2 linked regions of the Frondihabitans sp. PAMC 28766 genome follow. Each later gene encodes a partner of the first gene's protein in a complex. Links are inferred from orthologs where the notes say so. Each region holds a gene or a part of one and is shown in the gene's direction. Other genes may lie near its edges.

What was found. The genes of interacting proteins can lie anywhere in the genome.
Region 2: the proteins of groES (region 1) and groL are in contact, whole or in part, in a cryo-EM structure (PDB 8P4O), measured with the Escherichia coli proteins. The link is inferred for Frondihabitans sp. PAMC 28766 from one-to-one orthologs.

What each region holds. Positions count from the first base shown.
Region 1 is NZ_CP014513.1:1,274,260-1,278,424, forward strand. Bases 969-3,875 are described here. They hold groES (co-chaperone GroES), read left to right. Parts: upstream 969-2,227; coding sequence 2,228-2,524; downstream 2,525-3,875. Other genes in these bases: AX769_RS06285 (class I SAM-dependent methyltransferase), read right to left, coding at 969-1,993; AX769_RS06295 (hypothetical protein), read left to right, coding at 2,683-3,429; AX769_RS06300 (GNAT family N-acetyltransferase), read left to right, coding at 3,564-3,875. Also shown: AX769_RS06280 (DUF4190 domain-containing protein), read left to right, coding at 1-779; more of AX769_RS06285, read right to left, coding at 806-968; more of AX769_RS06300, read left to right, coding at 3,876-4,115. UniProt on the Escherichia coli protein: Together with the chaperonin GroEL, plays an essential role in assisting protein folding.
Region 2 is NZ_CP014513.1:1,435,353-1,441,391, forward strand. The notes cover bases 1,779-4,691. They hold groL (chaperonin GroEL), read left to right. Parts: upstream 1,779-2,381; coding sequence 2,382-4,001; downstream 4,002-4,691. Other genes in these bases: AX769_RS07050 (LytR C-terminal domain-containing protein), read left to right, coding at 1,779-1,813; AX769_RS07055 (cold-shock protein), read left to right, coding at 1,988-2,191; AX769_RS07065 (cell wall metabolism sensor histidine kinase WalK), read right to left, coding at 4,332-4,691. In the rest of the region: AX769_RS07040 (DUF2332 domain-containing protein), read left to right, coding at 1-823; AX769_RS07045 (DUF3263 domain-containing protein), read left to right, coding at 906-1,169; more of AX769_RS07050, read left to right, coding at 1,202-1,778; more of AX769_RS07065, read right to left, coding at 4,692-5,990; AX769_RS07070 (response regulator transcription factor), read right to left, coding at 6,038-6,039.

The sequences.
Region 1 (4,165 bases):
CCGCCGAGCAGGCCGCCGCGGAGCAGCCAGCCGGCGAGCAGCCCGCGGCCGAGCGGCCTGCCGCCGAGCGGCCTGCCGCCGAGCGGCCTGCCGCCGAGCGGCCTGCCGAGCAGCCCGTGGCCGAGCCGAGCGAGCCCGCGCAGCCCGCCTACGGCCAGGCGTGGTCGTCGTCGACACGGGAGGAACCCTCAGCCGCGAACCCGTCGCCGGCCGCACCCGCTGCCGACGACCTGCCGCAGTACGGCGAAAGGCAGGCGCCCGCCGCCGGCGCGCAGCAGCAGCCTCCGGCCTACGGCGCGCAGCAGCAGCCTCCGGCCTACGGCGCGCAGTCGTCGTCCGGCCAGCAGCCCGGCTACGGCCAGCAGCCCGGTTACGGCCAACAGCCTTACGGGCAGCAGCCCGGCTACACGCAGCCGTCGTACGGTCAGCAGCAGTACGGCGCCCAACAGCCGTCCTACGGCCAGCCGAACCCCTACGCGACACAGGGCTACAACTACGGCGCCCCGACCGGCACGACCTCGGGCCTCGCCGTCGCTTCGCTGATCCTCGGCATCGCGGGCTTCGTCGTCCCGTTCGTGCTGCCCAGCATCGCCGCCGTCATCCTCGGCTTCATGGCCCGCAGTCGCATTCGGCAGAATCCGCAGGGCGGCTCCGGTCTCGCCGTCGCCGGCATCATCCTCGGCTTCGTCGCGATCCTGATCGCGATCGTGTTCATCGTCTTCGTCGTGATCATCGGCGTGGCCGTCGCCAACAACCACAGTTTCGACTCTGGGCAGTAGCGGCGCCCAGACCCGCTCGCAGGCGCCTAGACGCGCTCGCAGAGCAGTGCTGTGTGCCGCCCGGCGACACGAGTCAAGATGAGGGTCGCCTCGTTCGACCCCGACAGCTGCAGGCGCTTACGGAAGGCCGCCGGGTCGACGTCGACACCGCGCTTCTTGATCTCGACGCGGCCGATCCCGCGCTTCTTGAGCTCCTGCCTCAGGCGCTTCTCGTCGAGCGGGAAGGTCTCGAGCACCCTGAAGCACTGCGCGAACGGCGTCGACTCCACGAGCGGCGAGGTCAGGTAGGCGATGTCGCGGCTGATCATCGTGGCGTCGAGCTGCCGCGCGAGGTCGCCGATGAGGCGTGCGCGGATGACCCCGCCGTCGGGCTCGTAGACGTACTCCTGCAGGTCGCCGACCTCGGCGTCCTCGGTGTCGCCCGCGGCGGTCAGCTCGGCGGCCCCGTGGGCGCCGAGCACGAGTGCGGCGCGCCGGATGCCCGGTCGGGCCAGCGGCCCGAACCACACGCCGACCTCGACCACCGAGCGGTCGACCGAGATCCATTGACATTCGGCGTCGCCCGGCAGCAGGTCGCGGTCGATGCCGGGGCCGAGCTTCACCCCGGTGGGCAGGCGCTCGGCGAGCCCGAACGCGATGTCGAGAGACGGCGACCAGCTCGCAGGATCCTGCAGCCGCGTCGTCGAGGAGTGCCCGCTCGTGCGCCGGGCCGGGTCGAGGAAGACGCCGTCGACGCCGGAGAGATCCGCGTCTTCGGCCGAGCCGAGTCGTACCTCTGCGGCCTCCCACGGGGCGAGGTTGTACGTGGCGACCGCGGCGGTGACCTCGTCGCGGTCGATGGCGACCACCCCGAGCTCGAGGGCGGCGAAGGCCATCGCGTCTCCGCCGATGCCACAGCCGAGGTCGGCGACGGTCTGGAGGCCGGCGCGGCGGAATCGCCCGGCGTGCGTCGAGGCGACGGGGAGGCGCGTGGCCTGCTCGAGGCCCGCCTCGGTGAAGAGCATGCGGTCGGCGAAGTCGCCGAACTTGGCGTGGCCCTTGGCGCGCAGGCGGGCCTGCGTCAACACTGCCGCCACGAGAGCGGGGGAGTGGCCCTGCTTGCGGAGGCCGCTGACCTGCGCGAGCACATCTGATCCTGCCTCGAAGGGCGGCAGGGAGTCGAGCAGCCGCAGGCCCTCGGGGGTGAGGAGTTCGCGGAGCTCGGAGGTTTCCATACTGCGAGCTTACGGACCGGGACATTTGGAGAATGCCTCCGGACGAGGCCATTGGACTTGGCACTCGGATTGACCGAGTGCCAGCGGAGCCCTAAGCTTCTTCTGGCACTCACCTACGTGAAGTGCTAACCACGGATCTCCCGGGCTCATGAGAAACGCATGAGTCCATGGAAATCCGTAGTCCACGGATTACAGTTCCGCTGTCGCAGCTCGTTGAGAAAGAAGAGGTCACCCGTGTCGGTCAACATCAAGCCGCTCGAAGATCGCATCGTCATCCGTCAGGTCGAGGCCGAGCAGACCACTGCCTCGGGCCTCGTGATCCCCGACACCGCCAAAGAGAAGCCCCAGGAGGGCGAAGTCGTCGCCGTAGGCCCCGGCCGCATCGACGACAACGGCAACCGCGTCCCCCTCGACGTCGCCACGGGCGACAAGGTCATCTACTCGAAGTACGGCGGAACCGAGGTGAAGTACGGCGGAGAAGACCTGCTCGTGCTCTCGGCTCGCGACGTTCTGGCGGTCATCGTCAAGTAGCACCGCTTCAGCCGAAGGGCCCCTCTCGTCACGAGAGGGGCCCTTCGTCGTGCCGATGGCGACCACGGGGCGGGTCAGCGCCAGAATCACCCGCGTGTCCTCTCTTTTGCCGACAGTCGATGCCGTGAGAACGCTGACCGCGTGCCACGATGGTGTCGATGTCATCGCTCCCCGACGCGAGGCCGACGCCACCCCCGCGTAGTCGCCTCACCGACGCGCTGTTCGCCGTGGGCCGACCGCTGCTCTACGTCTCGTTCGCGCTCTACCAGCTCGAGGTGCGCCGCAACCTCTACCCGCGCGACGCCCCGGTGCTGCGTGTCGCGGGCGTCGACCCGCTGCGCCTGCTCTTCGTGGGCGACGTCGCCGCCTCGGGGCACGGCGTCCTGAGCCACGGGCTGACGGTCGCCACGCGGACGGCCGAGCACATCGCGAGCGAGTCGAATCGGGGTGCCGTCTGGTCGATCGTCGCCGAGCCCGACCTCACGCTGCGGAAGCTCGCCTCGCGCCGCTCCTTCGACGCCGAGGGGGTCGAGGTCGCCTTCCTCCTGCTCGGCATCCCCGACGTCCTCCTCAGCACCAGGCCCGAGCGTTGGGCCGCCCATCTCGAGACCGTGACGCGCAGGATCCAGGCCGAGTCGGGTCTCCGCGCCTGTCGCGTCTTCATCTCGGGCATCCCCCCGCTGTCGGATTTCCGCCCCATCGGCATGGCCGTCCGCCGCGTCATCAACCAGCAGGTCGAGCGTCTCAACGCGGCCAGCGCCGAGGTCGCGGCGGTGACGCCTGGCCTCACGTTCGTGCCCTTCCCCACGTGGCGCATCGGCGACATGTACATCAAGCGGATGTTCTCGTGGAAGACGATGCACGATGCGTGGGCCGAGACGCTTGCGTCTTCGTTGCGGCGCTGACGCTTGCGTCTTCGTTGCGGCGCTGACGCTTGCGTCTTCGTTGCGGCGCTGACCCTCGCCTCCTCCGTCAAGCGCTGACGCCGGCCTCGTCGGTTGCGCGCTGAGGCCTCCGCCCGGCCCGGTATCGTCGGAGGGTGCCTTCCGAGATCCAGCTGCCGAGCGGCGCCGTGCTTCGGCCTCTCGCTCTCGGCGATGCCGCGGCGCTCGCGTCTGCGTACACGGTGAATCGTGACCATCTGGCCCCGTGGGATCCTGTGCGCTCCGAGGCGTTCTTCACCGCGGCCGTGCAGGGCGTCGAGATCGAGCGCCTGCTGCTCGACCAGGATGAGGGGCGAGCGGTTCCGTTCGTGCTGGTGGCGGCCGAATCGGGCGAGATCGTGGGCCGCGTCAATCTCTCGGGCATCGTCCGCGGTGTCTTCCACAGCGCCAATCTCGGCTACTGGGTCGACGCGCGCCTGGCCGGGCGCGGCGTCATGTCGGCCGCAGTGGAGGCTGTGGCCCACATCGCCCGCACCGAGACCCGGCTGCATCGCCTGCAGGCCGGCACGCTGCTCCACAACGCGGCCTCGCAGGCGGTGCTGCGGCACACCGGCTTCACCGAGATCGGCATCGCGCCCGATTACCTCTTCATCGCTGGTCGATGGCAGGATCACCGGCTGTTCCAGCGGATTCTGTACGCCGCGTGATCCTGCGGCCGTCGCATCCTGCCTCTACACCTCTGGAATAGAATCCGCCG
Region 2 (6,039 bases), 160 kb from region 1 along the record:
CCTCTTGGGGGCGCCTCTCGGATCGTTCGACGAGCTGCGGTCGTGGCTGCGAGGCCACGCCGACGACTTGGTGGCCGAGCTCGACCGCCGACACACGCAGACGAACGACGTGCGCCGAGTCGGGCCGATCGCGTGGGCGCTTTCTCGCATCCTGCCGCCTGGCGCTCTCGAGACCGATGCCGTGCCGCCCGTCGCCCTGCTCGAAGTCGGGGCATCGGCGGGGCTCGGCCTCTACCCCGACCGCTTCGACGTGCGCGTCGGCTCGGCGCGCCTCGGCGACCCGTCGAGCGTGGTCCGCGTCACCGTCGCTGTCGAGGGGGCGCAGGATGCCCTCGCTCACGTCGGTCGCATCCCTCCCGTCGCCTTTCGCGCGGGCCTCGACCTCGCGCCTCTCGATGTCCGCGACGAGGCCGCCATGCAATGGCTCGAGACGCTGCTGTGGCCGGGGCAGGTCGACCGTGTCGCCCTCCTCCGGGCCGCCGCCGACGTGGTCCGGCGAGAGCCGCCGACGCTGCTCATCGGCGACGCCGTGGACGCGCTGGGAGACCTCGTCGCGCTGGCTCCGGCCGGCACCGTGCCCGTCGTCGTCACGGTCGGCACGCTCGTCTACCTGCCGGGTGCTCGGCGCCAGGCATTCGTCGACACGGTCGCGGCGCTGGGCGTGCGGTGGATCTCGTACGAACGGACGGGGTTGCTGACGAGGGTGCACGCGACCCTCCCGCATCCTGAAATCGCCGACGGCTGGTTCGCGACGCTCGCCGTCGACGGTCGCGCCATCGCCGTCGGCGACGCGTACGGCCGACGATTGCACCTGCTGACGTAGCGCAGCCTCGTCGACGCCGGGCGTGCCTTCCCGGCGCTCACCCCTGCCCGCCCTAGGATTCCAAAGACTGCAGAGGCGGGCGATGAGAGACGACAGGGCGAACGAGCTGACGGAGCAGGATCGCAGGATCCTCGACTTCGAGCAGCGCGCACCCGTCGCGGTCTCCCGCAAGGAGGCAGCGATTCGCACGGAATTCGGCCTGACCGGGCCGAGATATCAGCAATTGCTCGGTTGGCTCATAGAAAAACCCGGTGCACTGGCGTACGCGCCCATGCTCGTCGGGAGGCTCCTGCGCCTTCGCGACACCCGAGCCGAGGCGCGCAGTGCCCGCAGCTTCGGGCGCTGACCCGAAGCCCACGACGGAAGACCACCACATCCATGGCCAAGTTCCCGCCCGACCGGTTCGACGGCGTCCCTGAATCGCCCCTGCGCGTCGGTGCGCACCGTTCGGGCGTCAAGCGGCACGGCGGCTGGATCGTCTTCGCCTGGGCGGCGCTGGCCTGCCTCGTCCTGGTCGGCATCGGCGTGGCCGTGCTCAAGATCACCGACAGCAACAACCAGTTCCACGACACCTCGACGACCGCGCCGAGCATCTCGGCGACGCCCGGCAGCTCGTCGGGCACCCCGTCGCCCGGCGCATCGACCTCGACGACGCCCACGGTCGCCCCGACGCCGACGCCCCTTCTCGACCCGTCCCAGATCAACTCGGCGGTGACCACCATCACGGTCCTGAACTCGACGAAGACGGCAGGCCTCGCGGCCAACGCCGGCGGCGCCCTGAAGAACGGCGGCTGGGTCGTCGGCAACGAGGGCAACGCGACGACCGAGGTGCCGACGTCCGTCGTCTACTACGACTCGTCGGCGGCCGACAACGAGTCGATCGCCCTCGGCATCGCCAAGACCCTCGGCATCTCGCAGGTGCAGCAGAGCACCGCCTTCCCGAGCTCGACGATCACCGTCGTGCTGGGCAGCGATTACGTCTCCAAGTAACGTCAAACCGCGCGTCAGGTTACGGCCGTGTTAAAAGCGGCTGATCCAGGCTCTCCGAGTCGATTTTTTACCGCCGAGGGAGGGATTTCGGGGTCGTTCTTCATTACTATCTGGAACCAGTCGTCGTCCGAGCACATGGGCTGGTGGCGAGCGTTCACAGCTAGGGAGTACGAAATGGCAAACGGAAGCGTCAAGTGGTTCAACGCCGAAAAGGGCTACGGTTTCATCACCGTCGAGGGGGGCGGGCAGGATGTCTTCGTTCACTACTCAGCCATCGACATGAGCGGCTACAAGGTCCTCGAGGAGGGCCAGGCAGTCGTCTTCGAAGTCGGCACCGGCAACAAGGGCCCGCAGGCCGAGGCTGTTTGCCTCGCCTGACTCGGCATCCTTCTGAAAGGGCGTCACCCCGCTGATGGGGTGGCGCCTTTTCCGTCGGTCCGGCTTCCTTCGCGCGGCGCTCCCGACGCACTTGCACTCACAGGGGGTGAGTGCCAGAATCAATTGGCACTCCTCTGTAGTGAGTGCCAAGGTTCATGCTTCATTACGTCCGGGAGGGACGAAAAACCACATGGCAAAGATCATTGCTTTTGACGAAGAGGCCCGACGCGGCCTCGAGCGCGGCCTGAACATTCTTGCCGACGCAGTGAAGGTCACGCTCGGCCCGCGCGGTCGCAACGTCGTCCTCGAAAAGAAGTGGGGCGCCCCCACGATCACCAACGACGGCGTGTCCATCGCCAAGGAGATCGAGCTGGACGACCCCTACGAGAAGATCGGCGCCGAGCTGGTCAAAGAGGTCGCCAAGAAGACCGACGACGTCGCCGGCGACGGCACCACCACCGCCACCGTCCTCGCGCAGGCTCTCGTTCGCGAGGGTCTCCGCAACGTGGCTGCCGGCGCCGACCCGATCAGCCTGAAGCGCGGCATCGAGAAGGCCGTCGCGGCCGTCTCCGCGCAGCTGCTCGAGAACGCCAAGGAGATCGAGACCAAGGACGAGATCGCCGCCACGGCTTCCATCTCGGCTGCGGACCCCACGATCGGCGCGCTCATCGCCGAGGCCATCGACAAGGTCGGCAAAGAGGGTGTCGTCACCGTCGAGGAGTCGAACACCTTCGGCACCGAGCTCGAGCTCACCGAGGGCATGCGCTTCGACAAGGGCTACCTGTCGCAGTACTTCGTCACCGACCCCGAGCGCCAGGAAGCCGTCTTCGAAGACGCCTACATCCTGATCGTCAACTCGAAGATCTCGAACATCAAAGACCTGCTGCCGATCGTCGACAAGGTCATCCAGTCGGGCAAGCAGCTGCTCATCATCGCCGAGGACGTCGACGGAGAGGCCCTGGCCACTCTCGTAGTCAACAAGATCCGCGGCATCTTCAAGTCGGTCGCCGTCAAGGCCCCCGGCTTCGGCGACCGTCGCAAGGCTCAGCTGCAGGACATCGCGATCCTGACCGGCGGCCAGGTCATCTCGGAGGAGGTCGGTCTCAAGCTCGAGAACGCCACCCTCGACCTCCTCGGCCGTGCCCGTAAGGTCATCATCACCAAGGACGAGACGACCATCGTCGAGGGCGCCGGCGAAGAGGACGTCATCGCCGGTCGCGTCAAGCAGATCCGTGCCGAGATCGAGAACACCGATTCCGACTACGACCGCGAGAAGCTCCAGGAGCGCCTCGCGAAGCTGGCCGGTGGCGTCGCCGTCATCAAGGCCGGCGCTGCGACCGAGGTCGAGCTCAAAGAGCGCAAGCACCGCATCGAGGACGCCGTTCGCAACGCGAAGGCCGCCGTCGAAGAGGGCATCGTCGCCGGTGGTGGCGTCGCCCTGATCCAGGCGGGCAAGCAGGTGCTCGACACCCTGAACCTCACGGGTGACGAGGCGACCGGTGCGAACATCGTCAAGGTCGCCATCGACGCTCCGCTCAAGCAGATCGCCTTCAACGCGGGCATGGAGCCCGGCGTCGTCGCCGACCGCGTGCGCAACCTGCCCGTCGGTCACGGCCTGAACGCCGCCACGGGCGAGTACGTCGACATGCTGGCCGCCGGCATCATCGACCCCGCCAAGGTGACGCGCTCCGCTCTGCAGAACGCCGCTTCGATCGCCGGCCTCTTCCTCACCACCGAGGTCGTCGTCGCCGACAAGCCCGAGAAGGTCTCGGCTCCGGCCGGCGACCCGACGGGTGGCATGGACTTCTAGTCCGGGCTGCTCTGCCGCTGCAACGCTCAGGCCGGTTCCCCTTCGGGGGAGCCGGCCTTTGCCGTTGCGCTCGCGGCGGCGGCCGCCGCGGCCGCTGGGCCTGAACCCTCGCGGACGGCGTGCGCGCCGCGCCTAGGCATTGCGCGGACGCCGTCCGCGAGGGTGTGTGCTGGGCGCGGGGGCCTGTGCCAGGGGAGTGATGGCGCTGGAAAGAGGAGTGGGCGCCTCCCGGAGCTGCACGTCGACGGGCTCGACCCTCGTCGCCGGACCACGCTACGGACCCAAGACCACCGCGGTGTCCGGGGGCGCGGGTCTGAGCCCCGCGTGGGGCTAGGCGGCGGCGGGGAGGAGCGGCAGCGAGACGCGGAAGGTGGCGCCGCCGCCAGGGGTGTCGAAGACGTCGACGTCGCCGTGGTGCGCCGCCACGATGCCCGACACGATGGCGAGGCCGAGCCCCGAGCCGCCGGTGTCGCGGGTGCGGGAGGTGTCGGCGCGCCAGAAGCGCTGGAAGATCTTCTCGCGGATCTGCGGAGGGATGCCCTCGCCGTGGTCGATCACGTCGATCGTCGCCATGCCGCGGCCCGGGTCGGCCTGCACGGCGAGCTCGATGGGCGCGTCGTAGTCGGTGAACCGCATCGCGTTGCCCATGAGGTTCGTGACGACCTGCCGGATCTTGTTCTCTTCGCCGAGCACGATCGGGCTGATGGCCCTCTCGGTCGCAGGATCGAGACGCGGAAGGTCTTCGGGTGGAGTGACCCCCGCGGCCGCGGCTCGGGCCCTGCGGGTGCGAAGCCGGGCGAGGGTGGCGCCGGCGAAGGCGATGGGGCCCGTGACGTTCGGTGACGCTGCGGCCGTGACGACTGCCCGTGGAACGACGTACTCTTCGGGGCGGTCGTCGCCCGGCTCGACGGGCTCGCGCACGATCACGCGGATCTCACGGTCGGTGTTCGACGCCATCGTGTCGAGCGCGGAGTCGCGGGCGATCGTGACCAGGTCGACGGGCCCGAGCTCGAGCGGCTTCGACTCGTCGAGGCGGGCGAGCTGCAACAGATCCTGCACCAGGCCGCCCATGCGGATGGCCTCTTTTTCGATGCGGTCCATCGCCTGGGCGACGTCTTCGGGCTTCTGCAGCGCGCCCATGCGGTAGAGCTCGGCGTAGCCGCGCAGCGAGACGAGGGGGGTGCGCAGCTCGTGGCTGGCGTCGCCGACGAAGCGCCGCATCTGGTCGATGGTTTTCGCACGATCGTCGAAGGCCGAGTCGATGCGCGAGAGCATGAGGTTGAGCGAGCCGTTGAGGCGGCCGACCTCGGTGTTGGGCGTGGTGGTGTCGAGGCGCTGGCTGAAGTCGCCGTCGGCGAAGCGGGCCGCGGTCTCTTCGACGTCTCGGAGGGGGGCGAACGTCGACGTCACCAGGAGGCGCGTGATGGCTGCGCCGAGCACGACGACCGAGAGACCGAACCCCAGGAAGATGTAGGTGAAACGGGCGATCGTGTTGTTGGTCTGGGCGAGGTTGGTACCGGTCACGACGCTGTTCACGCTCGTCGTGCCCGTGGTCGTGTCGGTCACGTCTCTTTCGGTGGCGAACAGCCGCCACTCCTGCGTGTGAGTCTTGTTGTAGGCGGTGAACGCCCCTTTGTGCTTCTTCACGTCGGCCGCCGTGAAGCCGGGCAGGTAAGGGTTCGAGCCCTTGTCGAGATCACGCTCGTTGTCGCAGACGAGTGTGCCGTCGGGGGCGATGATCGCCAGGTACGCCGACGACTCGTAGCCGAACTGGGCGATGCAGTAAGTGCCGGCCTTCTGCACCGTGCCCGTGCTGTTGGCCGCCGTCGACAGGTTCGTGTTGACCTGCGCATACAGATACGTGCTGAGCACCGTCATCGTGCCGAGGCCCGCCACGAGCAGCCCGAGGGTCACCAGAGCCACCGTGATGCCGGTGATCTTGGTGCGGATGGAGATCTCGTTCCACCACTGCGAGAGGCGACTGTGCATAGATCCGCCAGATTAGCGGCTGGAACTGAGAGGTGAGGCCGCGAGGGTC